2 regions of the Paenibacillus sp. PSB04 genome follow, and region 2 is predicted to be linked to the other one. Evidence: a T-box and tRNA genes for the amino acid it is inferred to sense, from the RefSeq annotation. Region 2 holds a T-box; the other holds one or more tRNA genes.
What was found. The T-box of region 2 lies ahead of tyrS (tyrosine--tRNA ligase). A T-box ahead of a tRNA ligase gene usually reads a tRNA of that ligase, here a tRNA-Tyr.

Region 1 (15,198 bases), 3.2 Mb from region 2:
GGGGGCCGCAGTGAAAAGGCCCAAGCGACTGTTTAGCAAAAACACAGGTCTGTGCGAAGCCGCAAGGCGAAGTATACGGGCTGACGCCTGCCCGGTGCTGGAAGGTTAAGGGGAGCGGTTAGGGAGTAATCCCGAAGCTGTGAACCGAAGCCCCAGTAAACGGCGGCCGTAACTATAACGGTCCTAAGGTAGCGAAATTCCTTGTCAGGTAAATTCTGACCCGCACGAATGGCGTAACGACTTGGGCGCTGTCTCAACGAGAGATCCGGTGAAATTTTAATACCTGTGAAGATGCAGGTTACCCGCGACAAGACGGAAAGACCCCATGGAGCTTTACTGCAGCTTGATATTGGATTTGGGTACGATCTGTACAGGATAGGTGGGAGCCTTTGAAACCTGAGCGCCAGCTTGGGTGGAGGCGCCGTTGGGATACCACCCTGATCGTATCTAGGTTCTAACCTGGTACCGTAATCCGGTATGGGGACAGTGTCAGGTGGGCAGTTTGACTGGGGCGGTCGCCTCCTAAAGAGTAACGGAGGCGCCCCAAGGTTCCCTCAGAATGGTTGGAAATCATTCGAAGAGTGCAAAGGCAGAAGGGAGCTTGACTGCGAGACCTACAAGTCGAGCAGGGACGAAAGTCGGGCTTAGTGATCCGGTGGTACCGCATGGAAGGGCCATCGCTCAACGGATAAAAGCTACCCTGGGGATAACAGGCTTATCTCCCCCAAGAGTCCACATCGACGGGGAGGTTTGGCACCTCGATGTCGGCTCATCGCATCCTGGGGCTGAAGTAGGTCCCAAGGGTTGGGCTGTTCGCCCATTAAAGCGGTACGCGAGCTGGGTTCAGAACGTCGTGAGACAGTTCGGTCCCTATCTGTCGTGGGCGTAGGAAATTTGAGAGGAGCTGTCCTTAGTACGAGAGGACCGGGATGGACGTACCGCTGGTGCACCAGTTGTTCCGCCAGGAGCATGGCTGGGTAGCTACGTACGGACGGGATAAGCGCTGAAAGCATCTAAGCGTGAAGCCCCCCTCAAGATGAGATTTCCCAGTATGTAAGACCCCTTGTAGACGACGAGGTAGATAGGTTGGAGGTGGAAGTGCAGCAATGCATGGAGCTGACCAATACTAATCGGTCGAGGGCTTATCCAAAATATAAAACACAGATTCGTTTCGTATCTAGTTTTCAAGTGATCAAACACTTGAATTAAATATTGTTCCCTGATAGCTCAGTTGGTAGAGCACTCGACTGTTAATCGAGTTGTCACAGGTTCGAGTCCTGTTCGGGGAGCCATTATGGAGAGGTGTCCGAGTTGGCCGAAGGAGCACGATTGGAAATCGTGTAGGCGCCAAAAGCGTCTCGAGGGTTCGAATCCCTCTCTCTCCGCCATTATAGTTTGGCCCGTTGGTCAAGGGGTTAAGACACCTCCCTTTCACGGAGGTAACATGGGTTCGAATCCCATACGGGTCACCACTTTTATTGCTTGCATCAGGGATGAGAATCCAAAAAGGGTTCGTCGGAGCGTTACTTCGATAGCATATGCATCGCAGTCTCGAACGAAGTGAGAGTATCCCATACGGGTCACCACTTTAATTATTAGCTTCAGGGATGAGAATCCAAAAGAAAAAATGCTTGCCTTTTTAGTGGTTTATCTGCTAAGATATTAAAAGTGTTTCTTATGGAGGCTTAGCTCAGCTGGGAGAGCATCTGCCTTACAAGCAGAGGGTCGGGGGTTCGATCCCCTCAGCCTCCACCATGTATACTTTAAAGAAAATAAATATTTTTTAATGACGCGGGGTGGAGCAGTCCGGTAGCTCGTCGGGCTCATAACCCGAAGGTCGCAGGTTCAAATCCTGCCCCCGCAATTTATCTCCTTATTTATGGAGATACATAATTGGCCGTGGAACCGTGGTGTAGAGGCCTAACATGCCTGCCTGTCACGCAGGAGATCGCGGGTTCGAATCCCGTCGGTTCCGCCATTTATTTTCTTGAGAGTTTAGTTTGTTGCAATAATACTCTTGATAGAAACAAAATTAGGCTCGGTAGCTCAGTCGGTAGAGCAGAGGACTGAAAATCCTCGTGTCGGCGGTTCGATTCCGTCCCGAGCCACCATGAATTTAATAATAAGCATAAAAGCCGGTGTAGCTCAATTGGTAGAGCAACTGACTTGTAATCAGTAGGTTGGGGGTTCAAGTCCTCTCGCCGGCACCATATGGAGGCTTAGCGAAGTGGCCAAACGCAGCAGACTGTAAATCTGTTCTCGTACGAGTTCGGTGGTTCGAATCCATCAGCCTCCACCAGTTTTATTATAGGGGCATAGTTTAAAGGTAGAACAGCGGTCTCCAAAACCGTTAGTGTGGGTTCAATTCCTGCTGCCCCTGCCATTCGAAATACAGCTTCATATCTTTTATTATGGCGGTCGTGGCGAAGGGGTTAACGCACCGGATTGTGGCTCCGGCATTCGTGGGTTCAAGTCCCATCGATCGCCCCATAACTTATAATGACAATCTTGTTGGGGATTAGCCAAGCGGTAAGGCAACGGACTTTGACTCCGTCATGCATAGGTTCGAATCCTATATCCCCAGCCAGTTTAAGCGGACGTGGCTCAGCGGTAGAGCATCGCCTTGCCAAGGCGAGGGTCGCGGGTTCGATTCCCGTCGTCCGCTCCATTTGATTTCGGCGCCATAGCCAAGTGGTAAGGCACAGCTCTGCAAAAGCTTTATCCCCAGTTCGAATCTGGGTGGCGCCTCCATTAACTTCATATGCGCCCTTAGCTCAGCTGGATAGAGCGTTTGACTACGAATCAAAAGGTCAGGAGTTCGAATCTCTTAGGGCGCGCCATTTTTTTTAACTGAATATGCCGGTGTGGCGGAATTGGCAGACGCGCGCGACTCAAAATCGTGAGGGAAACCGTGGGGGTTCGAGTCCCTTCACCGGCATCATAGAGAAAAGCCTTGGAAAATATCCAAGGCTTTTTCTTGTATAGACTAACATTGTACACCGAGCCATCGTTCGTCGTTCGTTAATCCCTCATCCTGCAGTACACTTGCACTTCTCCTTCCAATCAGCCACCTGATGATATCCCGCTGAAAGGCGGCCATGATAATTCGTATTGCGTTTATTTGTATGACTGTATGATATTTAAAGATCCTCTGATCAATCCGTTCGTTCTACCATTACTCCCTTTGAACGTTTTCCCCATCCTTGTTTAAAGTTGATAAACCATTCCAGCCGGCTTTACCTGGGCTAAACAGGCTCAATGTTTCTTTAGTTAAGTGCCAAATCCCTTGCTCAGAGCCTCCAACGATTTCCTATTCCAAGCATTGTATAAGTAAACTGCTCATTGAAGTTCCATAGCGTGCTGATCATGCCCTATAAACGGGCAATTGGAGCTGCCAGTGGAGGATGTGGCTGCCGCGTTACATGCAGAAAAAGCTTGCTTCGTCTAAGGTCCGAGCCTTCCCCCGACTTAGGTCTAGGATTAAAAACCGTCTGGGGTCCGTTTTGGAAATCCCGGATTGAACCTAAAATAGAGTCATAAGGTTGATACAAACGAAAGGCGGTGACAATGCATGAGAACAAATAAAACTTCTGGTTGGGCGATCGTATTGATCGCAATCGGGGCACTGATGCTCCTGGGAGTATTCGCTCCATTATTCGGCAGGCTGATCGGATTGATCTTCCCGATCCTGATGATCGTGCTCGGCTATTATGGAATTCGCAGAGGTAAGGTGGTCATCGGTACGATTATCCTCGCATTCGGTGTCATGGGACTTCTGGCGAAGCTGTCCTGGATCATCGGACCGCTGCTGGGAATTGCCCTGGTAGTGTTCGGGATTATGCTGCTGAAAGGTAAGAAGTCGTCGAAGTGGATGTAACGGTAACAAAGAATTACCTTCAATAAATACAATCAAACGAATAGGCGATCACAGCTTATAAGGAGGGAGCAAAAACAGATGAGCGTATTTCGCAGGGTACGGGATATCACCGTAGCGACATTAAATGAACGTTTGGAACAAAGTCAGGACCCGGTACGGTTGATCGATCAGTTTTTGGCATCAACGCGTGACGATATTATGGAAGCCGAGAAGCTCGTTCAGCAGTACTCCGCTCACGTGAGACAGCTGAAGCAGCAAGTGGATCAGGCATCCAACATGAAGGAAAAGCGTGAGGAGCAGGCGCTGCTGGCTCTGAAGGCCGGCGAGGATCATCTAGCCAAGCTCGCACTGCAGGAAAAAATAATCTATGAAGAAAAGCTCGAGCAATACGGAGGACTGCTGGATACAACCCGCCAGTCGCTCACCGAGCTGGAAAATCAACTGAACGACCTGAAATTGGAGTACCAAACTGTGTACAGCAAACGTCAATACTACGCGGCACGGATGGAAACCCTCAGACTTCAGCAGCGGATGAATCAGCGCATGGAAGGTTTTGGCGGACAGGATGTTCCCAAGATGTTCAACCGTCTGGAAGACCGCATTTCCGATTGGGAATTTGAAGCACGCAGTCTGCGCGACCTGCGCCGCGGCGGTCAGGAACTGTTCGAGCAAGCCAGCGGAACGGTATCCAGCGTGCTGGAAAGGGAGCTGGCCCGCCTGAAGGAAAAGCTGAACAACAGCGGAAAGGAGTAACGTCATGAGCAAGCTATACCGATCGACCCGCGATAAAATGGTCACCGGTTTGTGCGGCGGTCTGTCCGATACCTTTGGCATCGATTCCACGCTGCTGCGGATCCTGTTTTTGATCAGTATCCCATTTACCGGCGGGACCACGCTGTTCATCTACTTTATCGCGGCTTTGGTCATCCCTAAAGAACCTACGACACCTTTTAATCCATATGGACCGGGACCGGGGGCAGCTGGGGGCGGATACTACGGCAATAGTATGGGGTCCGGCAGCTACTACGGCAACGGTCAGCAAGGCAACGGCGCTTATGGTGCCCAATCTTTTGACCCTAGAGCCAAATACAACGGTTCGCCTTACGGCGGAGGCAGACCGGGCGGATACAGCTCGTCCGCATCCGACCTGGACGCCATGATGGAAGATATCGAGAAGAAAGCCATGAAGAAAGAGCTTGAGGAATTGAAAAAAAAATTATCTAAGTACGAGAAGGGAGAAGTGTAAAACATGGGAGTATTTAAAAGAATTAAGGATATGACGAAAGCATCGGTGAACGAGGTATTGGATAAAGTTGAAGATCCGGTAATTATGCTGAACCAGTATCTGCGCGATATGGAGGCAGAAATCCATGACGCGGAAGTTACAGTAGCGAAGCAAATGGCCAATGAACGCCGCATGAAGCAGCGCGTGGAAGAAGCCGTGAAGATGGCCGGCCAACGTGAGGCACAAGCTGAACTGGCACTTCGTAACGGCCAGGAAGAAGTAGCGCGCAAGCTGCTCGAGGAAAAGATTTATTTTGACCAAAAACTGTCCGAGTACCAAGAACTGCACGCTCAATCCGAGGCACAAGCTAAAGAACTGGTACAGCAGCTCCATGACATGAAAGACGAGTTCTACAAAATGCGCAACAAGCGCAATGAGCTCGTAGCCCGTGCGCAAATGGCGAAAGCCAAAAAGCAAATGTCTCAAATCAGCAGCCTGCATACGATCGAAAGCGGCAGCGCGTCCCTTGGATTCCACCGCATGGAAGAAAAGATCATGCAAATGGAAGCTGAAGCCGATGTGATGCGTGCCCCTTACCGTCCGGATACATCCGCTTTCACCAGCCCGGTCGATGCGGAGAAGCAGCTGAAGGTGGAAGAACAGCTCAGCGCGCTGAAAAGCAAGCTGAACCCGCCGGCTGCCGCTCCTTCCAAATCGAATAAAGAATAAGTATTCAATTCTGCGGACAATATGATATGCTAGGAAGAATGGAATAAGGGCGCGAGACCTCATTCACATCTTCCTGGATCCCGGTGAAGCCATAAGGAGTGTGCCCGTCACAACCCTATGGCTTTTCCGGTCTTACTTTTCCGATAAACCAAGACATCATAAGGAGGTGCGGCATGGAAAAAAGAAATCGCTTCATTGCGCTGATTCTCATCGGGATCGGCCTTCTCATGCTCTTCGGCAGGTGGGTCGGCTTTTTTACCATCGTCGCCCTCTTATTCATTCTTATGGGAATTTATACGATTCGCGGCGGAAAAGTGAAGAGGGGCTACCGTCTTGTGGCGGTGGGCGCCATCCTGCTGCTGATTGATCATTTGCTGATCGTGCTGGGGATTGCGCTGATCTCCCTGGGATGGTTTTTTGTAAAGGCAAGGAAGGTACAGAACCGGGATGGGTACCTGCAGAAGCAGGGTTTTTCGGGGCATTACAATTGGGACCAGGTCCCTTGGGCTATGAGAAGCCAGAGCGTCTGGCATGTCATCAACGAAGCCGATCTGGATTTGTCGCTTGCGATCCCCGAGGAACACCGTACGGTGATGATGTTTCAAGGCATCATGGGGGATACGGACATTAAAATTCCGGAGTATTACGGGGTGGAGCTTGAAGTGTTCGTCCTGTTCGGCGCGATCGATTTCAGAGGGCACCGGGATAACGGCTTGATGAACCGTTTGAACTGGAAATCCCCTAATTATGAGACCAGCGAATACAAAGTTAAATTCCATATTTCCTACCTGGTAGGAGATGTTGATATTGATCTGTCATAGGAGGTGGGTTCCCTGATGAAAACCAGAAAACCGGCTAATATGGTCTCCCGGAGCATGGGCGAGGGGGCCCTTCTTTCTTTTGTTATGCTCCTGATCATTTTTTACGTACTTTATACATATGGTTATTTGGCCCCGTTTGATTCTTGGCAAAAAACGCTGCAGGCCGGTGCTACGCTGATCCTGGTTCCGATCGGTCTGGGAGCTATCTTCGGGTTCTATCAGAGCTATCGGGTAAAATTGAAGCTGGAACGGCTGCGGGAAACGCTGCTCTCCTGGGAAAAAGGGAACGTCGCCCGCTCCGTACCGGAGCTTGGCAGCGACGAGGTCGGGCGCCTTGGCGAGCAGCTTGGGCGCATCAGCAAAAAGTGGGAGGAGCAGGTCAACTCCCTTCAGCGCTTATCCACGAACAATGCCCAGCTGGCCGAGCAGGCGCGGATATCGGCGATCGTAGAGGAGCGCCAGCGGCTGGCCCGGGAGCTGCATGATGCGGTATCCCAGCAGCTGTTTGCGATATCGATGACGGCGACGGCCGTGGGGAGGACGCTTGAGAAGGATTTTGACAAGGCTCAGCGCCAGGTCGCGCTCATCGAAGAAATGGCCGCCGTGGCCCAATCGGAAATGAGAGCGCTGCTGCTGCATCTCCGGCCGGTCTATCTGGAAGGCAAACCGCTGGAGCAAGGCCTCGGTGAGCTGATCAAAGAGCTCAAAGTGAAGGTTCCGATGGAAATCGTGTTTGAAATGGACAAAGGCATCCACCTGGTAAAAGGAATCGAAAATCACCTGTTCCGCATCATCCAAGAGGCGATGTCTAACACGCTCCGGCATGCCAAAGCGGATAAGATGGAAATCCGGATTCACCAAAAGAAAGACATGGTCTGGGTCATGCTCCGTGACGACGGCCAGGGCTTTGAACTAAACGAGACAAAACAGGCCTCTTACGGCCTTTCCAATATGCAGGAACGCGTCAACGAAATCGGCGGATCGATCCAAATTATTACGGCGCCCGGCAAGGGTACGCGAATCGAAATTACCGTGCCGATTGTATCTGAAGACAAAGCAGGGAGTGAGGATCTTGGAAATGGAAACACCCTTGATTAAAGTGCTGCTCGTCGATGACCACGAGATGGTGCGGATCGGTCTGGCAGCCGTGTTGGGGACCGAGGACGGCATCGAAGTCGTCGGCGAGGCAGGCAGCGGGGAGGAAGGCATCCGCCTTGCCCGGGAATACAAACCCGACGTCGTCCTGATGGACCTGGTGATGGAGGGCATGGACGGGATTGAGGCGACGCGGCAGCTGCTGAAGCTGTACCCGGACTGCAAGGTGATCGTGCTGACAAGCTATTTGGACGACGAGAAAATGTACCCGGTTATCGAGGCCGGCGCATTCAGCTACCTGCTGAAGACGTCGCGCGCAAGCGAAATCGCCGACGCCATCCGCGCCGCGGCTCGCGGCCAATCGGTCTTGGAATCGCAGGTCGCCTCCAAGATGATGAACCGGTTCCGCCATCCGGAGGTGGAGGCCCCGGCGCACAAGGAGCTGACCGACCGCGAAATGGATGTGCTCCGCCTATTGGCGCAGGGCAAGTCCAACCAGGAAATCGCCGATGACCTCATCATTGGAATCAAAACGGTCAAGTTCCATGTGACGAACATCCTGGCGAAACTGGGCGTAGACGACCGCACGCAGGCGGCGATCTACGCTTACAAGAACGGTCTGGCGGAATAGTTGGGTTGAATCCAAAGCAAATTAGTCCATAGCAGATGAAAAGCCCCTGAGGAGCGGATAGCTTCCAGGGGCTTTTTTGGATCATAATGTGTAAGTTTTGAAGACCGCTAAATCAAAAACAGCAGCCCGAGGGTGGCCAGACTCAGCGCCAGGCCAGCTCCAAAGCCGAATCCATAGCCATACGGATAATAAGGATAGAAGGCGCGGACGGTGGCTTTTTCCGGAGCTTTGGCTATAGGCCCCTTAGCGCGTTTTTTATGGCCGCCCTTTACTTTGGCGCCGTGCAGTTGGGTGCCTTCCGGCCCGTTCAGAATAATATGGCCGTCTTTGCACTCGGTCAGCTTTCCGGTATATACTCTGCCGTCATACATACAGGCAGCGACCATTTTGCCGCAGTGCTGCCGAATATTTTCTTCTGTTAATGGGTAAATAGGGATCATGGAAGTGTGCGAACCTCCCTTATCATTTTTATTAACCAGTGTATTCATGGCCTATGGACGCGGCTATGGTCATTCACCCAATTTCGCCTATCGTACGGCTTTAGGTATAATCGCCCCGGAAACGGACATCCTTTTAGTAGATTGATAGATTTCCTGGTGAAGGGATGTATGAGGGATGATGGCAGTCCGGAGATGGGCAGGTTTAGGTTTGGCGGTATGTGTAGCGGCTTTGGTATGGATGGGGTATTTGTGGTACAGCGCGAATCAGACGTCGGCGCCGTCCCATCAAGATCCGGAAGAATTGCGCACCCTCTTGAAGCTGGGAAATGAAGTGGTAGACGTGCCGCAGCGTCTGGTTGTGAAGTGGCAGGGAGACTGGGAAGCCAACGGAAATCAAGATGCGTACGAGGCGGCTGAGGGGCTGTCCCAATCGCTGAATCTGCCGGGAGTACAGCAGCTGACGGAAGGCGGTCACTTGACGTACCGGGTCGTGGATACGAAAAATGGCGTTAACGTGCGGTTTAACTGGCAGGAGATTTCAGAGGATCGCAGTTATATTATTATTCAACTGGAGGCGGCTGGTGATGAGCAGCTGAGCGCCTTGACTGAACTCCAGTCGGAATACGGACAGGCATTGCACGAAAACGGCATCGATGCTGAATGGAATGCTTCTTTGCAGGGAACGGTTAAAGGGGAGCATACTGCCGGTTCGACCATGAAAGCGGTAGAGGATGGCATTTTCAGAAATATGGCGGCGACAAAAGCGGAATCCTACGAGGATGCGACTACGGTCAGCAACGCTTACGAGGTGCCTTCATTGCGGTCCGGCATTCAAAGCGGAGGGAAGGTTCTGAACATGCAGGTGGCGGTTCATGAGGATCAATCGACCGGCAGCAGCCGGGTGACGATCGGGCTTCCGGTCATTACGATTGAGTATTAGACCTGCCTGGCACGCAGAAAGAAATTTTTGATTTACCACGAAGTTAAACGGATAGCATCATGCTGATGAATGTGCTAAAATGACATCAATCATTTTATGCCACCAAATTATGGTGTAAAATCGGGATTTTGAAGAGACCAAAATACGACATAGAAAGAATGAGGAGCCATGACTGAAAATCAAAATCTTGAAGCACTCAAAACACCTGGTGCTGTATTTTTTATTTTCGGGGCAACCGGGGATTTGGCCAAACGCAAACTGTTTCCTGCCATTTATAGTTTGTACCGTGAAGGTAAATTAGCCGAGGATTTTGCGGTCATCGGCGTCGCGCGGCGTCCGCGTACCCAGGAGGAGTTCCGTGAGGACATCTTCCAGTCGATTCAGGAATTTTGCCGTTACAAGGCGGAGGACAACGACAATTGGAAGACGTTTGCGCAGCATTTTGAATATAAGTCCCTCGATATTAACAATGTCGACGGATTCCGTGAATTAAACGAACAGACGGTGAAGCTGGAGAAGCAGTTCGGCATACCGGGCAACCGCCTGTTTTACCTGGCCCTGGCGCCGGAGCTGTTCGGCAGCGTATCGTTTAACCTGCAAAAGGGCGGCATGCTGGATGCCGAAGGCTGGAACCGTCTCGTCATCGAGAAGCCGTTCGGCTACGATCTGAAATCGGCTGAAGAGCTGAACGAACAGATTCGCCAGGTCTTTAAGGAAGAAGAGATTTACCGCATCGACCACTACCTGGGCAAGGAAATGGTGCAGAATATCGAAGTGATTCGCTTCGCCAACGCGTTCTTCGAGCCGCTGTGGAACAACAAGCATATTGCCAACGTGCAGATTACGCTGAGCGAAACCGTCGGCGTTGAAGAGCGCGGAGGGTACTATGACCATGCCGGTGCACTCCGGGATATGGGACAAAACCATATGCTGCAGATGCTGACGATGATCGCGATGGAGCCGCCGAGCCGCCTGCTGCCGGAGGACATTCGTGACGAGAAGGTGAAGGTGCTCCGTTCGCTCCGGCCTTACGAGACAGCGGAAGAAGTGAAGAAGAATGTCATCCGCGGCCAGTACATCAAGGGCTCTGCCCGTGGTAAGGACCTGCCAGCCTATCGTGAGGAGGACAAGGTCGACCCGAATTCCAATACGGAAACGTATTTTGCGGCACGGCTGTTCGTGGATAATTTCCGCTGGGCGGGCGTACCATTCTATATCCGGACAGGCAAACGCCTCCCGGTCAAAACGACGGAAATCGTCGTGGAATTCAAGAGCATGCCGAACAACGTGTATTTGGGTAAAAAATACAAGCTCGAACCGAACCTGCTGGTTATCCGGGTGAACCCGATGGAAGGCATCTACGTAAAGATCAACGCGAAGAAGCCGGGCTCCGAAAACGAAATCGAGCCGCTCGCGATGGACTTCTGCCAGAGCTGCATGGTCGGCATCAACTCGCCTGAAGCGTATGAGCGTCTGCTGCATGATGCAGCCCGCGGCGAATCGACGTATTTCACCCGCTGGGATGAAGTGGCGTCGGCCTGGTCCTTCGTCGATAAAATCGCCGAAGCCTGGGCGCAAAATCAGGGTGATATCTCTTATTATCCTGCCGGGTCCTGGGGACCGAAGGAAACGGACGAACTGCTGAAAGCGGACGGCTTCCACTGGTGGCCGGTGAACGGCCAGGAAGAGGACAACGTCGTGTGGCAGATTGGCAAATAAAACCGTTGTGCCGGTGCTTGCCTTATGTTTCACTAAAGACATAGCCTGAAATGAAATCATCCTCATGCAGCCTCTGCATGGGGGTGATTTGCGTAGAGAATGTGATACAATAATAGACATGACTTTAGTGATGAAGGGAATAGTGAAATGAGCAAAGCGATAGATGATACGCTGCAGCAGGAAGTGGAGAAGCGCCGGACGTTCGCGATTATCTCCCACCCGGACGCAGGTAAAACAACATTAACGGAGAAGCTGCTCCTGTTCGGCGGCGCGATCCGGCTGGCTGGTACGGTCAAAGCGCGCAAAGCGAGCAAGCACGCGACCAGTGACTGGATGGAAATCGAGAAGCAGCGGGGGATTTCGGTTACTTCGTCGGTGATGCAGTTCGACTATAACGGACACCGGGTCAACATTCTGGACACCCCGGGTCATCAGGACTTCAGTGAAGATACGTACCGTACGCTGACCGCTGCCGACAGCGCCGTCATGCTGATCGACGTGGCCAAAGGGGTCGAGGCCCAGACGATCAAGCTGTTCCAGGTTTGCGCGAAGCGGGGCATTCCGATTTTTACGTTTATTAACAAGCTCGATCGGGAAGGCCGGAGTCCGTTCGACCTGATGGAGGAGCTGGAGCAGGTGCTTGGCATCCGCTCCGTGCCGATGAACTGGCCGATCGGGACCGGACGCGAGCTGTGCGGTGTTTACGACCGCATGAAGAATCAGGTCGAGCTGTTCCAGGGGAACGACCACTCGACTATTCAGGTACAGAAGGTGGAGGACTATAACGACCCGGTTATCCGTGAGATGGCGGGGGATTACCTGCACGATCAGCTGTGCCAGGACCTGGAGCTGCTGGACGTAGCGGGGGACCAATTTGACCTGGAAAAGGTACAAAAGGGCGAACTGACGCCGCTGTTCTTCGGCAGTGCGATCAACAACTTCGGGGTGCAGACGTTCCTGGAGAACTTCCTGCAGCTTGCCCCGCCGCCGGAGCCGCGCCGCAGCACGGCTGGTTTGATCGAGCCGACGAACGAGAAGTTCTCGGGATACATTTTCAAAATCCAGGCGAACATGAACCCGGCGCACCGGGACCGCATCGCCTTCATGCGGATCGTGTCCGGCAAGTTCCAGCGCGGCATGACCGTCAAGCATGTGCGGGTCGGCAAGGACATCAAGCTGTCGCAGCCGCAGCAGTTCCTGGCACAGGACCGCGACATCGTCGATGAGGCGTATCCTGGCGATATCGTCGGGCTGTTTGATCCGGGCATTTTCCGGATCGGGGACTCGCTGAGCCAAGGCAGCGAAATCGTCTTTGACGAGCTGCCGACGTTCTCGCCGGAGATTTTCTCCAAGGTAACGGTCAAGAACGCCCTGAAGCACAAGCAGTACCAGAAGGGCATCGACCAGCTGACGGAGGAAGGGACCATTCAGGTGTTCCATACGGTCAGCTTCGACGATACGATTCTCGGCGTTGTCGGCCAGCTGCAGTTCGAAGTATTCGAATACCGGATGAAAGGCGAGTACGGCGTGGATGTGCAGCTGCAGCGGATGCCGTACCAGTTCGCCCGCTGGATCGTGGATGACCAGATCGATCCGAGCAAATTCCGCATCAACTCGACGCTGGTGAAGGATAAGAAGGGCAACTATGTCGTGCTGTTTGAAAACGAATATGCGATGCGGACCGCGATGGAAAAAAATCCGACCGCGAAGTTTTTGGAGACGGCCCCTTAAGTCTGCTGAAGCTTCTGTAATATAGGAAATACCCCTCCGCTGTTTCCCAGCGGAGGGGTATTTGTCGTTGCGGTAAAAGCACCGGCGTCTTTGTTAAGTCAGTGGACCCGGCTTAATCGTCTTGAGGTGCTCATGAGCCACATGGACGAGCTCGTTCTGCTGCTTCGTGTCGATATTTTTCCACATCATCTCAAAGATCGCTCCGAGGCCAGGGAGCGCCTGCTCCGGACCGTCGACGGATCCTTCAATCATTTCACGAAGCTCGGCTTCATTGGAATCATGGACCTTATGGACAATGGCTTGGCGCAGGTCGAGAAGAATTGACATGATCGTTTTCCCTCCAGGCTAAAAAGTATGAACCCTTCACGTCAGAGCCGCCCGCTCCATATATCGGTGCGAACGACGTCCCGCTTCACCAGGGCTCAGTCTGAATTGTAATGATATTCTTTAGTAATGTGCCCCGAGGCAGGTGGCAAAATTCAAGTTTTTCACCTGCTGTGATATAATAATCAGGATAGACTTCTTATAGTCGTGGAGGTTAACATATGGCAAAAAAGCAGTACGCCGTCATCGGTATGGGGCGCTTTGGCTCCAGTGTTGCAAACACACTGAGCGAGATGGGGTTTGACGTGCTTGCCATCGATTCGGATGAACAGCGCACCCAGGCGGTATCGAATATGGTTACGCATGCCGTATCAGCGGATTCAACGGATGAAGAGGCGCTTCGTGCCCTGGGCATCCGCAATTTTGACGTGGTGGTTGTCGCCATCGGCGAAGACATCCAATCCAGTATTTTGACGACGCTCATCCTGAAGGATCTTGGGGTCGGAACGATTATCGTCAAGGCGCAAAATGAACTGCACGGCAAGGTTTTGCAAAAGATCGGCGCCGATAAAGTGATTTTTCCGGAGCGGGATATGGGCATGCGCGTCGCCCACCATCTCACTTCGCCGAATATTTTGGATTACATCGAGATTTCCGAAGACTACAGCATTTTGGAATTAAAGGCTTCGCAGGACATGGTCGGCAAAAACTTGAGGGAGCTCGACATTCGCGCCCGCTTCGGCTGCAACGTCATGGCGATCAAGCACGGTACAAAGATGGATATTTCGCCGTATGCCGATGCCCCGCTGAGCGAAGACGACGTACTCGTTATCGTCGGCGAGAAAAGCGATTTGACCAAGCTGGAGCTGGCTTATCCGAAATGATCCGATCCTCAGCGCGGGAGGACCTGGTGCTGGGGCAGAGGAGCAGTTTGACAGATGAATCATGAGAAGGACGGTTAAGGATGGACATCATTTCACCGCAAAATCCCCGGGTCAAGGAATGGGCACAGCTGCTCGAGAAGAAGCACCGGGACAAGCAGCATAAATATATCATCGAGGGCATTCATCTCGTGCAGGAGGCGCTGACGGCCGGGGCAGACCTGGAATGCGTCGCGTTTGACCTGGAGCAGGGGATTCCGTCCGAGCTTGCCCACCTGGCCGGCGGGGAATCTGCGGAGTGGATCGGCGTATCGCCTGCGGTAATCGCGAAGTGTACGGATACCAAGACGCCGCAGCCGGTTTTTGCCGTTGCACGGAAGGCCAAGACCGCAGCAGGGCTTGACGCCCTGATGAGCCGGGAGGGCAGCCTGGTCATCGTCCTGGACGGCGTGCAGGACCCCGGCAATGTCGGGACAATCATCCGCAGTGCCGATGCGGCTGGAGCGGACGGGGTCATTCTGGGGCGCGGGTCGGCCGACCTGTACAACCCGAAGACGATCCGCTCGACCATGGGGTCGCTGTTCCATTTACCCGTGGTGGAGGGTGATTTGATGGAGATCCTGCCGGAGGCAAAGCGGAGCGGCGCGCGGGTGATCAGCACCAGCCTGCAGGCGCAGGACACGTGCTACAGCTACGATTTCCGGCAGGGCTCCTGCTGGCTGCTCGTCGGCAACGAAGCCAAAGGGGTGTCGGAGCAGGCGCAGCAGCTGGTGGATGACGCGCTC
Region 2 (15,198 bases):
CCGGGAACGGCGTCCATAAGTGCACGCCGTACACCGCGTCGGCCCCCTCCAGAACGCCGGCCTCGATCATCCCCTTGGCTCCGCCCGGACATACCTCCTCCGCCGGTTGAAATACGAAACGGATCTCTCCGGGAAGATCTTCCTTCCGGGCGCTGAAGTATGTCGCCACCGCCAGCAGGATCGACGTATGCCCGTCGTGACCGCAAGCATGCATGACGCCCGGAACTTCGGACGAATAATCGCACGACTTTTCATCCTGGATCGGAAGCGCGTCCATGTCCGCCCGCAGCACGACCGTTTTCCCCGGCTTGCTTCCTTTTAATACGCCGACTACCCCGTATCCGCCGCCAAACCGCGTCCGGACGTCGATCCCCAGCTCCCGCAGCCTGTCCGCCACGAACGCCGACGTCTTCTCCTCGTGGTAAGACAGCTCCGGATGCCGGTGCAGATACCGCCTCCACTCCACCATTTGCGGCTGCAGCTTGCTCAGCAATACTTCTTCTTTCATATGTATCCGTCCTCTCGCCATAGAATGGATGTTAAGTTGCCGATATGTCATCCCACATCGCGGTTGTGAACCCTTTTTTCTATTGTAGCAGAAACGCTTAAGATGGGGTATCGCCCCAATACTGCCAAGGCTTGCACAAGTGTTTAAAACATAATATCATGAGTAAAGAACTTTACAGGCAACCAATAGAGGAGGATTTAGTAACCATGATTTTTGAAAATACGGGACTGGACGGCATCAAAGCCGACCTGGCGTTTATGGACGAAGTAGCCGAGAAAGTAGGCTTTGTCCGCTGGCAGTGGGAATACTACCGCGCTACATATGACTATAAGATCGAAGATAAAAACACCAATTCGGAGTATTTCGTACGGATCAACACCCGTGCGGTGGAGGGCAAGCTGGAACACCCAAGCGCTGTGCTGCAAATTGAAGCTGTGTATATGGGCAAAGCGACCTTCCCTCACGGGCTGGAATACGAATCTCCGATTCCGTCGTCCATCATGGGGATTGCAACCAAGAAGCTTCAGCAGTTTAAAGCCGCTCTGGAAGCCTAAGCAGGTCTCTTATGAGAGAAGAAAAACCCCAACAAACCAAGAGAGGGACGCCGGATTTCCAACTGCTCATCCTCACCTTGCTGTTGGTTGGTTTTGGGCTGGTCATGGTATTCAGCGCCAGTTCGAGCTTGGCCATTGCTAGCAAGGATTTTCACTATGACTCGCTATACTTTACGAAAAGACAGTTCATGTGGGCCGCACTGGGAACCATCGCCATGTTCGTCGCGATGAACATCCCTTACACCAGGTACAAGAAGCTGTTTGCCCCGCTGTTTATCGTGACAGTCATCATGCTAGTGCTGGTTCTCCTGGTGGGCACCGTCAGAAACGGCGCCCGGAGCTGGTTCGGTGTCGGATCTCTTGGCATCCAGCCGACGGAAATCGCGAAGATCGCGATCATCCTGTACCTTTCCGCTTTGATCAGCAAAAAAGGGGAGCGCTTCCGTGACCTGCGGACAGGCTATATCCCGGTCATGGTTATTGTCGGCTTCGTCGCCGGGCTCATCATGATGCAGCCGGACCTCGGCTCCTGCCTCATTCTGGTAGCCACGAGCGCCCTGATCATCTATGCCGGCGGCGCGAGCCTCAAGCATATGATAGGGTCAGCCCTGCTGCTGATCCTCGGTGCAAGCCTCGTGCTCGGAGCTAACGCCCTGATCAAGTCGGTGTCCCATAGCGGGGAGCAGGCGGTGCAATCGAGCAACTATAAGCTCGGCCGGATCAACGCCTTCTTGGACCCGTTTAAGGATCCACAGGGAGAGGGCTACAACCTGCTGCAGTCGCTGACCGCTATCGGTGAAGGGCAGTTGACCGGAGCCGGATTCGGCAAAAGCGTCCAGAAGCTTCATTATTTACCTAACCCCTATAACGACTTTATCTTCTCCGTCATCGGCGAAGAGTTCGGGTTTATCGGAACGTCGATCTTCCTGATCGTCTATATTTACTTCATCTGGCGCGGAATCATCATCGCGCTGAGGTGCCCCGATCCGTTCGGAACGCTTGTCGGTATCGGGATTATGGGCTTGATTGCCATCCAGGCGTTCATCAACATCGGAGGCGTCACCCAAACGATCCCGCTGACCGGGGTAACCCTGCCGTTCATCAGTTACGGCGGAACTTCCCTGCTGATCATGATGGCGAGCATGGGGATCATGCTCAGCATCTCGCGGATCAGTACGCTGCCGTCGAAGCAGGAACAGGTGAAGTCGGTGACCGTCAAGAAACCGTCGGTCGCCGTCTCCGCCCGCAATCAGACGCGCCGCTTTAACTGAACCTTCAGGGGATACCCTGAAGCGACTCATACCAAAAAGACTAGAGGACGCCTAAGTCCCCTAGTCTTTTTTTCGTCTTATTCGTGTGTTCGTGTGCTTATTTGGTGCGCGTAGGTACCTCTTCAATCATGTCATCTTTAAAAGCGACGCCTTCCACTTTCACGTTCACTTCGACCACACGCAGACCGGTCATGCTTTCGACAGCTTCACGCACGTTTTGCTGAAGCATGCGGGATACTTCGTGAATCGGGGTTTCGTACAGCACGATGATTCGCAGGTCAATGGCCGCTTCCAGCTGGCCTACCTCCACCGTGACACCCTTCTGCACGTTTTTTCCGCTCAGGCGCTTGGCCCATCCTTCCGACAAACCACCCGACATAGCTGCGATCCCTGGTGTTTCGAGTGCGGCCAGTCCGGCGATTTTCGCTACGACATCATCTGCAATCCGTATGGTTCCATTCTCTAGTTGGAGTTGTTCCGACATGCTCCATCCTCCTTTACATCCATTATCCGTTATTGTAAATCCTAACAGGCCCAAAAAGCAAATCCCAAGCCCTGCCGATTTGTTTACAACCTTATGCAATTTGGGTATATTGAATAAGAATCGAACTTACATAAGGCAAGAGGTGTCAAAAATTGAAAAAATGGATCAGCCCCACCCTGCTCATCGCCTTCTTTATCCTTAGTGCTGTGGGACATTTCGCAGGCTGGGACGCAACGCTGCAGTTTATTCTGTCCGCGATTTCTGTCATTTTTGTGGCCGGATTTTTGGGCAAAGCGACGGAGAACGTATCGCATTATGCCGGACAGCGGCTCGGTGGATTCCTGAACGCCACCTTCGGTAACGCAGCGGAGCTGATTATCGCCATCTTCCTCGTGAAGGAAGGCTTGTTCGACATGGTCAAAGCCAGTCTGACCGGCTCGGTAATCGGAAACTTGCTGCTGGTACTGGGACTCAGCATTTTTGCCGGGGGACTGAAGTTTAAAGTTCAGAGCTTCAACGTATCATTGGCGGGTATGAACGGCTCGCTGATGCTCGTCGCCGTGATCGCTCTGATCGTGCCTGCGGTCTTCCTGCGCAGCCATTCCATTACCGGAAGCGATACCCAGCTGCTGAGCCTTATCGTAGCTTGTATCTTAATCGTGGCTTACCTTGCCTGGCTGGTCTTCTCGATGATTACGCACAAGAAATACTTGGCGGATGTCACCGACGAAGAAGATGAAGAGCTGCCTCATGAACGCGAGCCGGAATGGTCCAAGGGCAAATCGATCCTGTATCTCCTTCTGGCGACCGTTATGGTCGCTTTCGTGAGTGAATGGCTGGTAGATACGCTGGAGACCTTTACGACGCGATTTGGGCTTAGTGAGCTGTTCGTAGGTGCGTTCCTCGTGGCCATCATCGGCAATGCGGCAGAGCACAGTGCGGCCGTCATGCTGGCTATGAAGAACAAAATCGGCGCAGCGGTCGAAATCGCCGTAGGCAGCAGCCTGCAGATCGCTTTGTTCGTCGCCCCCGTGCTGGTGCTGGTCAGCTACTTCTTCGGGCCTACCACGATGGACCTGGTGTTTACAACTATTGAGCTGCTTGCGATTGGCGTGTCGGTATTTATCGCCAAGTCTATTATCCAGGATGGCAAAACGAACTGGTATGAAGGTCTGCTGCTGCTGGTCGTATACGTTATTTTGGGCGTATCGTTTTTCTTGGTGTAGCAAGGCAGCTTAAGCTCTTAACCCTGCATAGCAGGGGAACGCAAAAAAGGCATGCACTCCGCTGGAGCGCATGCCTTTTTATACGTATAAATTTATAAATCTCGGGACCTCCAATGTGAAGGCCAAGCTGCAACTACTCATCATCGTGTGATACAGAAACACAGGTGGTCTGTACTCTGCATCTTATGTAAGCCTGCTTGCGACAGGCTGATGATTTAGGCTTCCCTGTTGTTCAGGGCTTCATAGAGGTTGGCCAGATTCTTCTCCAGCTCACTGACCAGCTGTTTGCCTGTAAGTTCGGGCACAAGACCGGCACGTACGGCAAAATCAACCTCACGTGAAAATCCGTACATCTGGGTGTCCAGCACTTCCTCATAGAGAGGGCAATAGCGTGTGGCCAGATTCTCCATTTGTACTTCAATAAGCTTCTCTATTTTCTCTGCATCATCTTTCAGCAGATTAATCGCCTTAATATTCAACTGCTCCTGCAGCTCAGATGAAGTCATGCATCTTCCCCCCTATGTCCAAAATCCTACAATTACACCCTTGTATTCTATTCTTAATATTAGACGAAATTGAACACCAATACAAGAACCTGGCCCAGAAAAACGTCCCCGGGAAGCCGAAGGAACAGGAAAATCTGGCCCATCGTCCGCAAAGACCCCGGGTTTCAATGCCAAGCGCGGCGCAAAGGGACTCTAAGGGGAAGGCTGGCGGCGGTGCAAGGTTCTAGAATAACCCCGGTACATATCAAGGTTATGACTTTAAAAAAAGCGCCCTTACTGTTGCCAGCAGGTGCGCTCTTCTTCATCGCTTACTCAGAGACCACGTTGACGTTCAGGCCGTGTTTGGCAAACACTTCCTTCATCGCCGTTTTAGCCTCGTCCGCATCCGGTCCATGAACATGAAGCTCATAGCTTTGGCTGCTTACGAGTGTCGTAAACAGACCGAGGATACTTTTGACATCGATGTACTTGTTTTCCGCTTGAAGTACGATCGAAGAGGTAAATTGGCTTGCCGTTTGAGCGATTTCTACAACAGCTGCGTTGTTACTGGACATAGGATCCCTCCGTAGCTTTTGATATCAAGTATACTATGATTTTACCACTTTTATGATACATTGAATCCGCTTTCTCGCGCAAGGAATTTCTGAAAAGCGCTGAACCGTGGGCCTCACGGGCCGGGTTCCCTTCTTCAGCTATTCTTATTTCAAGTTTTCAGGATTCAGCCCCTGCAGTTCCGGAATGACGAAGATGCCGTCTTTGCGGATCAGCACGTCGTCGAAGTAGATCTCCCCGCCGCCGTAGTCTTCACGCTGAATCAGCACGATATCCCAGTGGATGGAGGAGCGGTTGCCGTTATCCGTTACTTCATAGGCTTGACCCGGGGTGAAGTGGATGCTGCCGGCAATTTTTTCGTCGAACAGAATGTCCTTCATCGGGTGCAAAATGTACGGATTAAACCCGATCGCGAATTCGCCGATATAACGTGCCCCTTCATCCGAGTCCAAAATGTTGTTCAGGCGCTCGGTATCGTTGCTGGTCGCTTCCACGATCTTTCCGTCCTTGAAAGTAAACTTGATATTTTCGAACGAAATGCCGTTGTATACCGTGCTGGTGTTGTAGCTGATCGTGCCGTTGACCGAATCACGTACCGGTGCGCTGTATACCTCGCCGTCCGGAATGTTCTTCTCGCCTGCGCATTTTTCGGCGCCGATTCCCTTAATGGAAAAGCTGAGATCGGTGCCCGGGCCGACGATACGGACCTTGTCCGTCTTTCTCATCAGCTCGGCAAGCGGATCCTGCGCTTTGTCCATCTTGGCGTAATCGAGGTTGCATACGTCAAAATAGAAGTCCTCAAAGGCTTCCGTGCTCATATTGGCCAACTGCGCCATGCTTGGGTTCGGATAACGCAGCACCACCCATTTGGTGTGGTTGACGCGCTGCCCGCTATGTACCGGATGATTATAGAGCGAATTGAACAGTTTTACCTTTTCGTCAGGAACGTCGGCCAGATCGTTGACGTTCTCTCCGGCGCGGATGCCGATATAGCAGTCCATCTGCTTCATCCGGTTCAGGTCGATGTCCGCCCATGTCTTGAGCATCTCTTCGCTCGCGTTCATCAGCATCGTACGCTGCACCGATTTGTCGGTAATTTGTACGAACGGACGTCCTCCCCGTTTGCCAACTTCATCAATGACGGCCTTCAGCAGGTCGCGCTCCGAGCCGATCATCTCGACAAGGACGTTCTCCCCCGGCTGTACGTTCACGGAATAACCGACGAGGTTTTCCGCCAGTTTTTGAATTCTAGGATCACGCATTACTTATTTCCTCCCCTTGACATAACCTGTAAGCTATTTATTTGAACAAAGGTTAATTCATTCAGACTTATTGTAGCACGCATGGCAAGTCCCGTCAGCATGAGCCCTCCGGATGCAGGCGGAAAGCCCCAAGTCTGCCTGTCGGATGATGACCAAATGAGCAGCCGCCCGATCGTCCGGTATGGAACTTGTCGTCACCGGGCGAGCCTAAGGCTGGAATGATACATCATTGACCATCGTCTCCCGCGTCTGCGCACCGTCCAGATTGATATAGTCGATCGCGCTCTCGGAGGTCAGACGAACCGGAAATCCGGACTTGCGGTTAATCGTCAAATGATAGACCGTGCTGACCTGAGCGTCGTTCAGCATCTGCCGCAGCTGCTTGTCCCCCTGATTCCAGAGCGTCTGCAGCTTTTGCTTTTGCCCGGACTGTGCATGGGTGTATCCCGGCTGCTTGCGGAGACCCTCCATTTCCGATTCAAGCTGCTTCGCCAAAAAGTCCTTTGCGCTGGAGCCTTCCAGTTCGATCCGCAGCACTTTGGTGCCGCGGCCCGCGCTGGACTCCACTTTGATGCTTTTGGGAAGCCCATGAATGCCGTCGAGCTGCTGCAGAGGGTTTAACCGGGTTAATGAAGGAGAGTTATCCTCAGGGTTCGCTTCGCTCGACAGCCTCACCCATCCCCCGTCCTGCCTGCGGAAATTCGTCACCTTCACGGTCTTCCCGGTGATTCCCCGTGCCTGGAGTCCCGTGGTCTGAACCGCCTCCCCAGTAGGGATCACGCTCTCCATGGTCAGCTGGTCGTGCCCCGTGAGCCTGCCGGTGTAAGCAAAGTTCTGCACCTGCCCCTGATCCTGGGCACGAACCGAAGCCAGGCCGCTAAATGAAAACGAATCGATGCCGGCAAGTCCGGTAATCGTCTGGGAAAACCACTCCTCCGGCGATTTCGAGTCCTGAAACATGCCGCAGCCTGTCAAACCGCCGCAAAGGCCGAGCAGCAGCAAGGCGGGAAGTACCATTTTTTTCATCATGGGAAAACTGCCTTTCCGGACAAAATGAACCAAGGTTCATTTTTCGATCATAGGTCCTTTTTGCTTTATAGGCTGTCCCCCGCCCGGCCAGTTCATGCAAAAATAAGGCGCCCCCACCCGAGAGTGAGGCCGCCTGCTACATATCGTTCATGTTTTCCATTTGGATTTGGTTGCGTCCGCTGTTCTTTGCCCTGTAGAGGGCCATATCCGCTCTGTAGAACAAGCTGTCTACACTCACCTGCGGGTCCGTCCAGCACCATTCCGCGATTCCGCTTGAAATCGTTACGGACGGGCTTGTCTCCCGGGCGACACGGCTTCGGATCACTTCAGCGACTTTGACCGCCTGGTGCACCCCTAGCTGCGGCATATACACAGCCAGCTCTTCCCCGCCCCAGCGTGCAGGCACGTCTTCCTCTCGGATGGAGGATTTCACGATATCGCTGACCTGCCTGAGGATGTCGTCCCCTTTCTGGTGGCCGTATGTATCGTTAACCTGTTTGAATTCATCAATGTCTACCACGATCAGAGACCCGCAAAAATCGCTCACTTGATACTGCTGGATCATCTTATCAAGGTAATGGCGGGCGTACATGTCGGTCAGCATGTCCCGGTTGGCCATCCGTCTCAGCTCGGCGTGGAGCAGCGCGTTGCTCACCGACAGGCCGATATGGCTGGACAAGGTCTGCAGAAGCCGGTAGTTGTCATAGGAAAAATAATGAGGGCTGCGATGCGTCAGCAGAATCGCCCCCATCACCTTGCCGTTTACGGTCAGCGGTGAAGCGATGAGGGATTGCGAATGCGTGATTTCCATCAGCTTTGAGGGGACTTTGCCGTTCAGCGAATAGTCTGACAGAATTACAGGTTCCTTTTTATGAAAGACAAGTCCGCCGAAGCCGTACTCTGCGTCAAAAGACGGGGCAAGACCGGGAACGTTGGATGCCATGACCTCCAGAACGTCCCGCTCCTCATTGTACTGCAGGAAGCAGCAGTAATCCGCCTGAAAAATATCCAGCATCTCCTCGCTGGCAAACTTGTAGATATCACCGAGCTTGAGGCTCTGATTCAGCCGCTGGGTCAATTCGTTAATGAGGCGCAGCTCATGAATCAGCAGGTTCGACTGCTCGTAGAGCTTCGCATTCTCGAACGCGTTCCCCGCCGTGTCGACCACCATGCTGATCAGCTGCAGATCTAAATCTTCCCTGAGCTCCCGGGACATCACCAGATGCAGCACCCCGTAGACGCCCTGCTTGCCGCCGAGCGGTATGGCGATTTCGGTCTGGCCTTCCATTCCTTCGCCGCTGCCATCCTGCATCATGAGCCTTCCATCCATAAAAGACCTGACGCAGATATCCTCGCCCCAGGGGTGAAACACGAGCGGTTCTACCCGCGGATTGCGGCTTTGATGGTCCTGGGACATGAGCAGCCTCGCCCGGATGGTGGGGTACAGTACTTCAAGGCTGTCCAGAACTTCCGTCAGCACGGTTTCGACGTCGATCTGATCATGCATCCGCTGCATGATTTGGAACAGGATGGACCGGCGGTTGGCTTCCCGTTCCGTGCTTTCCTGTACCTTCAGAATGTCCGATACGAGGGCGAACTTAAAGCTTTTGTACAGGCAGGAACGATAGTGAAGCGCCATCGCGGCAACGGTGTCCCGGATTCCTTCATCATATAAGCGTGCGGGGATTCCGCAGACCAGAAGGCACACCAGCGCATGGTCCCGGCGCGTAAAGACCGGAATAACCGTCGTGACCCAGGAGCTTCCGCGATCCGCCGGGTCATCAGGATGGACCCAGACTTGTTCCCCGGACTCCAGGCAGCGCCCGATCTCTCCCGTCAAACCGCAGAAAGGTTCCGCAAGGAGAGCTTCATCGCCTTCGATCCACCGCCCCTCGTAATCCGTCACGGCCCACAGGGCTTGTCCGCTTAACGTAAGCGCCTGCCCTTCGGTGCGCCATTGGAGAAAGGCTTCCTGAATCACGTGATCCACATAGGGCAAATCATGAATGGACAAGTCGATCTCCTGCAGCCAGGAAGTAGCCGACTCTGAGGGAAACGCCAGCTCGGTATTCGTCTGGAACAGGCTTTGATGCTTGGTTGTTTCTCGTTGGTGTTCTGACATAGACAGGCGCTCCTTTACACCGTGCCCAGAGGGTGTCTTTCAAGGCACCATAGAATCACAATCAATCATTGTCATCCTTGCAATATGAAAATCCCCTGACAAAGTCGGGTTATGTCGGATGTGTTATAATAATCATATTCTACTCTGTTCCAAGCAATTTTGCACTCATATTTCAGATATTCGTCCTACTTTTTTAGGACTATAGCCCTATCGACAAAATTAGACTTTTCCAGCACAATGTCAGGCCTTGACTTTTGCCTACTCTATAATATAAAATCTATTGTTGAAAAAGACTGCAATATAGTCTTGATTTGGGCGTAACGTTGTGTCACCCTCACGTCATTTGTTGCTGACAGGACAGCGGCTGAACTTTCCCGTCAGTTGTGCAGTTCGTACTAGGACGCACAGGTAAACAAATACGGCGCAAATAGAGCCCTACTGTAAATTATTCGAAAAATAAAGGAGTCTACTATAACATGGCACGTTACACAGGTCCAAAGTTCAAATTGAGCCGTCGTCTGGGAATTTCCCTGAGCGGTACTGGTAAAGAATTGAAACGCCCTTTTCCTCCGGGACAACACGGTCCTAACCAACGGAGAAAAATGAGCAACTACGGTATGCAGCTTCAAGAAAAACAAAAATTGCGCCACATGTACGGTTTGGGTGAAAAGCAATTCCGCACGCTGTTCGACAGAGCGCAAAAAATGCAAGGTATTGCCGGCGAAAACTTCATGTTCTTGCTGGAAAGCCGTTTGGACAACCTTGTTTACCGTCTTGGTTTCGCTAACTCCCGTGCAGGAGCGCGCCAATTGGTCGCTCACGGTCACGTGACTGTTAACGGCAAGAAAGTAAACGTTGCTTCCTACCAAGTAAGCACAGGCGACGTGATCGGTCTTCGCGAAAGAAGCCGCAGCCTCTCTTCTATTAAAGAAGCGCTGGAAAACCGTACGCATCTGCCAGGCTACCTGGAGTACAACGATGGAGCTTTGGAAGGTAAATACATCCGTTTCCCAGAGCGCGCCGAGCTTTCCCAAGACATCGACGAAAGACAAATCGTCGAATTCTACAACCGTTAATATTTGCTGCAACCAAGCCTGGAACTTTATGTTCCGGGCTTTTTTGTTTGTTCTGGATGAAAAACAGGGCCGACCGGCAGCCCTGTGTATCGTGGTAGTATCCCCCCGGCCTCTCCCAGCCTTCTCACGGCTTCTTACATCTTCTATAGCAGCCGGAGCTTGGCAAATTTGCGTCTTCCCGCTTGAACGATATCGCCGTCCCGGACCCCGATCTCCGCATGGGGATCCTCGATTTTCACTTCATTCAGCTTGACCGATCCTTGCTGAATGCTCCTTCTGGCCTCGCTGTTGGAAGAAGCAAATCCGATAAGGGTCAGCAGCCGGACCAGCCGGATGGCCCCTCCCTGCAGCTCGTTTTCGGGGATATCGCGCAGCTCGATATCCTCAGGAAGCGCACGCTGCTGAAAGACCGTGACGAAATGCTGCCTGGCCGCTTCGGCCGCCTCCTGCCCGTGGTACATCCGGACAAAGGCTGCCGCCAGGCTCATTTTGGCATCCCTTGGGTGGATACGGCCGCCTTCCAATCCTTCTCGCAGAATCTGAAGGTCTTCATTCGTTATATCCGTGGCCAGCTCGAAGTATTTCACCATCAGCCCATCCGGCACCGACATCGTTTTGCCGAACATTTCGTTCGGTGCGTCATCGATTCCGATGTAATTGCCGAGGCTTTTGCTCATCTTCTGCACGCCATCCAGCCCTTCCAGCAGCGGCAGCGTGACCGCCACCTGCGGCTCTGCCCCGTATTCCTTCTGCAAGGTGCGGCCCATCATGAGATTAAACGTCTGATCCGTACCGCCGATCTCGATATCCGTCTCCAGCGCCACCGAATCCATGCCCTGCATCAGCGGGTAGAAAAACTCGTGAATGCTGATCGGGAGACCGCCGGCATACCGTTTGGAAAAATCGTCTCGCTCCAGCATCCGGGCCACCGTCACTTTGGAACCGAGCCCGATCACGTCGGCAAAGGTCATCGGTCCGAGCCATTCGGAGTTGTAGTATACCTTCGCTTTGTCCGGACTTAATATTTTGAACGCCTGAGCCTGATACGTTTCCGCATTCCGCTTCACGTCTTCTTCCGTCAGCTGCCTGCGGGTTTCCGATTTCCCGGTCGGGTCGCCGATCCGGCCCGTGAAATCCCCAATGATCAGCTGCACCTCATGGCCCAGCTCCTGAAACTGCCGCAGCTTGTGCAGCACTACCGTGTGCCCCATATGAATGTCCGGAGCGGATGGATCAAGACCCAGCTTTACCTTGAGCGGCCGTCCTTGCACAACCGACCGGATCACCTTGCGTTCCAGCTCTTCGTTCGGCAGGATTTCGACCGTCCCCCTCCTGATGACAGCCAGTTGGCGTTCAACCTCTTCCTTCTGGGCCGGCATGAGTTGTTCCCAGTTCATCGTCATCAACCTCTCTCTGATCCGTTAGAATGTACAGCAAAAAGGCTCCTTCTCGTCCCAAGGGACGAGAAGGAGCCTGCTCGCGTTACCACCCTAATTAAAGCAGCCGTTTCGGGGACGATCCCCTTCCACCCACTGCTTTCACTTCATTACGATAACGGACTGCCAGGTCCGGTGCCAGACTACTTACGCTCCAGGTGACGCGCGTTCCTCCGGACGGCTCAAGACGGTAATTCAAAGGGAGAGGCTGCCGGTTTGCACCACCCACCGGCTCTCTGATCAGCCCAGGCTCCCTTCTACTGGAGTCTTTCTTTGCCTTTTGACGATATGTTCTTTTTGGATTAACCCTATTTATACCACACACCCGAAAAAAGTCAATGATTGCCATCCATTTGGCCACGATTCGATCTCTGCATTCAAAATACGCAATTTATGCTATAATAGTTCCGTCAAAAGGAGGATAGCCACGAATGGTTGAAGATAACAAACAAAAGCCGGAAGAGCAGACCGCTCCGAAAAAACGGTCCTACGGCCGCATCATCGGCCTTACCGCGATGTGGACGCTGGTCGTTATCGTTATGGGAGCGCTGTTCGCCGGCGGTACGGCAGCCGGGTACCTCACTTCCATCGTGAAGGATGATCCGGTCCGTTCCAGGGCATTGATTGACCAGAAGATGAGCGAGAACTCCATTACGGGATTCGCCTACTTCCGTGACGGCACCCCCATCGGACAGCTTCGGACCGATGAGGACAGACGCCCCGTGGAGTATAAGCAGATACCGCCCATCGTCATCGACGCCGTCGTATCGATTGAAGACAATAACTTTTTTACACATAAGGGTGTTGACATCAAGGGCACGCTCCGTGCCGTCAAACAGAAGCTTCTGCATGAATCCGTGCAGACCGGAGGAAGCACGCTCACCCAGCAGCTGGCCAGACGCGTTTTCCTGAACCTGGACAAAACGGAAGACCGGAAATTCAAGGAAATTTTGCTCGCGCTCCGGCTGGAGCGGTTTATGACGAAAGAAGAAATTTTAACGGCATACTTAAACAAGGTTCCGTTCGGCAACGGATCCAGCGGCTACAATCTGTACGGTATTCAGGCCGCAGCCAAAGGCATTTTTAATATTAGTGATCTCAGTAAATTGAACGTCGCCGAGGCGGCTTATTTGGCCGGTCTTCCTCAGCTGCCTTCAAGATATTCGGCCTTCAACGGCAAAGGCGAGTTTAACGAAGCCAACTTTAAACGCGCCATCGACCGGCAGCATCTGGTGCTCCGGCGGATGCTTGAGGAGAACAAAATCACGGAGGCGCAGTACCAGGAAGCGCTCGCTTTCGACATCCGTAAGCAGCTGGCTCCCCATGTGGAGAAGGCATACGCCACCTTCCCTTATCTGATGATGGAAACGGAGCGCCAAGGCGCCCAAATCATCATGCAGCTGAATGAGCAGGCGGAAGGCAAGGTTCCCGGGGACGATGCGAAGCAGGACGGCGACCTGCTTGAAGAAGCCCGACAGCAGCTCAGCACGGGCGGGTATCGGATCTATACCACCATTGATAAAAAGGTGTACAATACGATGCATAAAATCGCCGAGGATGACAGCAACTTCTCCCCTGACAGCAAAACCAAGGGGGCCGAGCAAACGGCGGCCATGATGATCAACAACAAGACCGGCGCCATTCTAGGCATGATCGAGGGCCGCGATTTTAACAAAGAACAGATGAACTATGCGACCCAGATGATCCGCCAGCCGGGATCGACGATGAAGCCGATTGCCGCTTATCTGCCGGCGATTGAATCAGGGGCCATTCAGCCGGCAAGCGTGGTTGACGATTCGCCGATCATTTTGCCGGACTGGCAAAAAGGGTATCATATTCCCAAAAACTCAACTTCGGGATATAAAGGATTGATGACGGCGCGCTCCGCACTCAACAATTCCGTGAATACGGTCGCGCTTAAACTATACAATAACGTTGTCGGAATCCAGAACGCCTGGAGCTTTGCCAAGAAGCTCGGGATCACGACCCTGCAACCGGATGATTATGGTGCAAAGACCGGCGTGCTGGGCGGCCTCGTTTACGGTGTGACGGTTGAAGAGCTGACCAATGCTTACAGCGCCATTGCGAACAACGGCCAGTTTAACGACGCCTACATGATCGAGAAAATCACCGACTCCAAAGGCAACATCGTGTATCAGCACGAAGCCAAGCCAGTGCAGGCTTTTTCCAAGCAGACGGCCTATCTGATGACCGACATGCTGCGGACCGTCATCACCGAAGGAACCGGCGATGTCGTCCGCAAAAATTACAAGCATTTTAAAACCGTGCCGATCGTCGGCAAAACGGGTACGACCCAGAATTACGGAGACGTCTGGTTTTTGGGCTATTCCCCTGACGTGACGCTCGGGGTCTGGGCTGGCTATAAGGAACAAAAGAACACCTTGACCACCAAGGCGGCGAAGAAACGCGCCCAGTCCATCTGGACCCTCGTGATGAACGAGGTGATCGACAGAGAACCGGAGCTGTTCAAGACTTCGAAGTTCGATAAACCGGACGGCATCGTAACCAAGACGGTGTCCGCCTACAGCGGCAAATTGCCGACATCGCTCACGGACCGGTTCGTGACCGACATTTTCAACAGCAAATACGTTCCGACGGAAAGCGACGACGGCATCGCCAAGGAGAAGTACATTACCTACAACGGCGTAAACTATATCCCGCAGGATGGTACGCCGGATGACATGCTCAAGGAGAAGGTCGTCGTCAAACGGGAAAAACCGATATCCGAGCTGATCAAAGAGCTGGAGAACGCGTTTGCCAAAATGAAGGGCGGCCACAATGCGCTGTCTTACTATATCCCGAGGGATGCCAACAGCGACATGCCGACCAAGATCGATCCGCGCGTAGACGACGGCGCCGCACCGGCTGCCCCATCGAACGCTTCGATCTCGTGGAACGGCAGCAAGGCCGTCATCTCCTTCAGTCCTACCGGACAATCCGATGTCGTCGGCTACCGGCTGTACCGCTCGGATAACAGCGGCTCCTACCGGAGACAGGCCAGCCTCCTCGTCGGAGAAGGGTCATCCTTCACCAGCGCTGCGAGCGGCGGATCCAGCTTCTATGTCACGGCCGTCGACGTGGCCGGCAAGGAGTCCGCACCAAGCATGACCGTCGGCCTGGGCGGCGGATTGACCAACATTATCGGAGGCAC

Region 1: it encodes a tRNA-Tyr, which carries the amino acid that the T-box ahead of tyrS (tyrosine--tRNA ligase) is inferred to sense. The anticodon was not compared.

Annotation. Positions count from the first base shown of each region.
Region 1 covers NZ_CP081301.1:537,299-552,496, reverse strand. The annotation lists rRNA gene K2F33_RS02960 (23S ribosomal RNA) at 1-1,150, shown strand, start outside; tRNA gene K2F33_RS02955 (tRNA-Asn) at 1,217-1,292, shown strand; tRNA gene K2F33_RS02950 (tRNA-Ser) at 1,297-1,388, shown strand; tRNA gene K2F33_RS02945 (tRNA-Glu) at 1,398-1,472, shown strand; tRNA gene K2F33_RS02940 (tRNA-Val) at 1,680-1,755, shown strand; tRNA gene K2F33_RS02935 (tRNA-Met) at 1,791-1,864, shown strand; tRNA gene K2F33_RS02930 (tRNA-Asp) at 1,902-1,978, shown strand; tRNA gene K2F33_RS02925 (tRNA-Phe) at 2,036-2,111, shown strand; tRNA gene K2F33_RS02920 (tRNA-Thr) at 2,135-2,210, shown strand; tRNA gene K2F33_RS02915 (tRNA-Tyr) at 2,214-2,299, shown strand; tRNA gene K2F33_RS02910 (tRNA-Trp) at 2,310-2,383, shown strand; tRNA gene K2F33_RS02905 (tRNA-His) at 2,415-2,490, shown strand; tRNA gene K2F33_RS02900 (tRNA-Gln) at 2,513-2,587, shown strand; tRNA gene K2F33_RS02895 (tRNA-Gly) at 2,594-2,668, shown strand; tRNA gene K2F33_RS02890 (tRNA-Cys) at 2,678-2,751, shown strand; tRNA gene K2F33_RS02885 (tRNA-Arg) at 2,764-2,840, shown strand; tRNA gene K2F33_RS02880 (tRNA-Leu) at 2,859-2,938, shown strand; gene K2F33_RS02875 (LiaF transmembrane domain-containing protein) at 3,572-3,877, shown strand; gene K2F33_RS02870 (PspA/IM30 family protein) at 3,956-4,630, shown strand; gene K2F33_RS02865 (PspC domain-containing protein) at 4,635-5,123, shown strand; gene K2F33_RS02860 (PspA/IM30 family protein) at 5,127-5,831, shown strand; gene liaF (cell wall-active antibiotics response protein LiaF) at 6,005-6,652, shown strand; gene K2F33_RS02850 (sensor histidine kinase) at 6,668-7,750, shown strand; gene K2F33_RS02845 (response regulator transcription factor) at 7,731-8,378, shown strand; gene K2F33_RS02840 (hypothetical protein) at 8,486-8,818, opposite strand; gene K2F33_RS02835 (YwmB family TATA-box binding protein) at 8,994-9,758, shown strand; gene zwf (glucose-6-phosphate dehydrogenase) at 9,927-11,477, shown strand; gene K2F33_RS02825 (peptide chain release factor 3) at 11,625-13,208, shown strand; gene K2F33_RS02820 (small acid-soluble spore protein SspI) at 13,302-13,535, opposite strand; gene K2F33_RS02815 (potassium channel family protein) at 13,754-14,416, shown strand; gene K2F33_RS02810 (TrmH family RNA methyltransferase) at 14,497-15,198, shown strand, end outside.
Region 2 covers NZ_CP081301.1:3,765,648-3,780,845, reverse strand. The annotation lists gene K2F33_RS17440 (M20 family metallopeptidase) at 1-508, opposite strand, end outside; gene K2F33_RS17435 (YugN family protein) at 715-1,062, shown strand; gene ftsW (putative lipid II flippase FtsW) at 1,074-2,333, shown strand; gene K2F33_RS17425 (Asp23/Gls24 family envelope stress response protein) at 2,431-2,817, opposite strand; gene cax (calcium/proton exchanger) at 2,970-4,043, shown strand; gene K2F33_RS17415 (Fpa/YlaN family protein) at 4,259-4,549, opposite strand; gene K2F33_RS17410 (HPr family phosphocarrier protein) at 4,858-5,103, opposite strand; gene K2F33_RS17405 (aminopeptidase) at 5,248-6,363, opposite strand; gene K2F33_RS17400 (hypothetical protein) at 6,571-7,392, opposite strand; gene K2F33_RS17395 (sensor domain-containing diguanylate cyclase) at 7,529-9,514, opposite strand; gene rpsD (30S ribosomal protein S4) at 9,991-10,590, shown strand; gene tyrS (tyrosine--tRNA ligase) at 10,734-11,987, opposite strand; T-box leader at 12,045-12,309, opposite strand; gene K2F33_RS17380 (transglycosylase domain-containing protein) at 12,458-15,198, shown strand, end outside.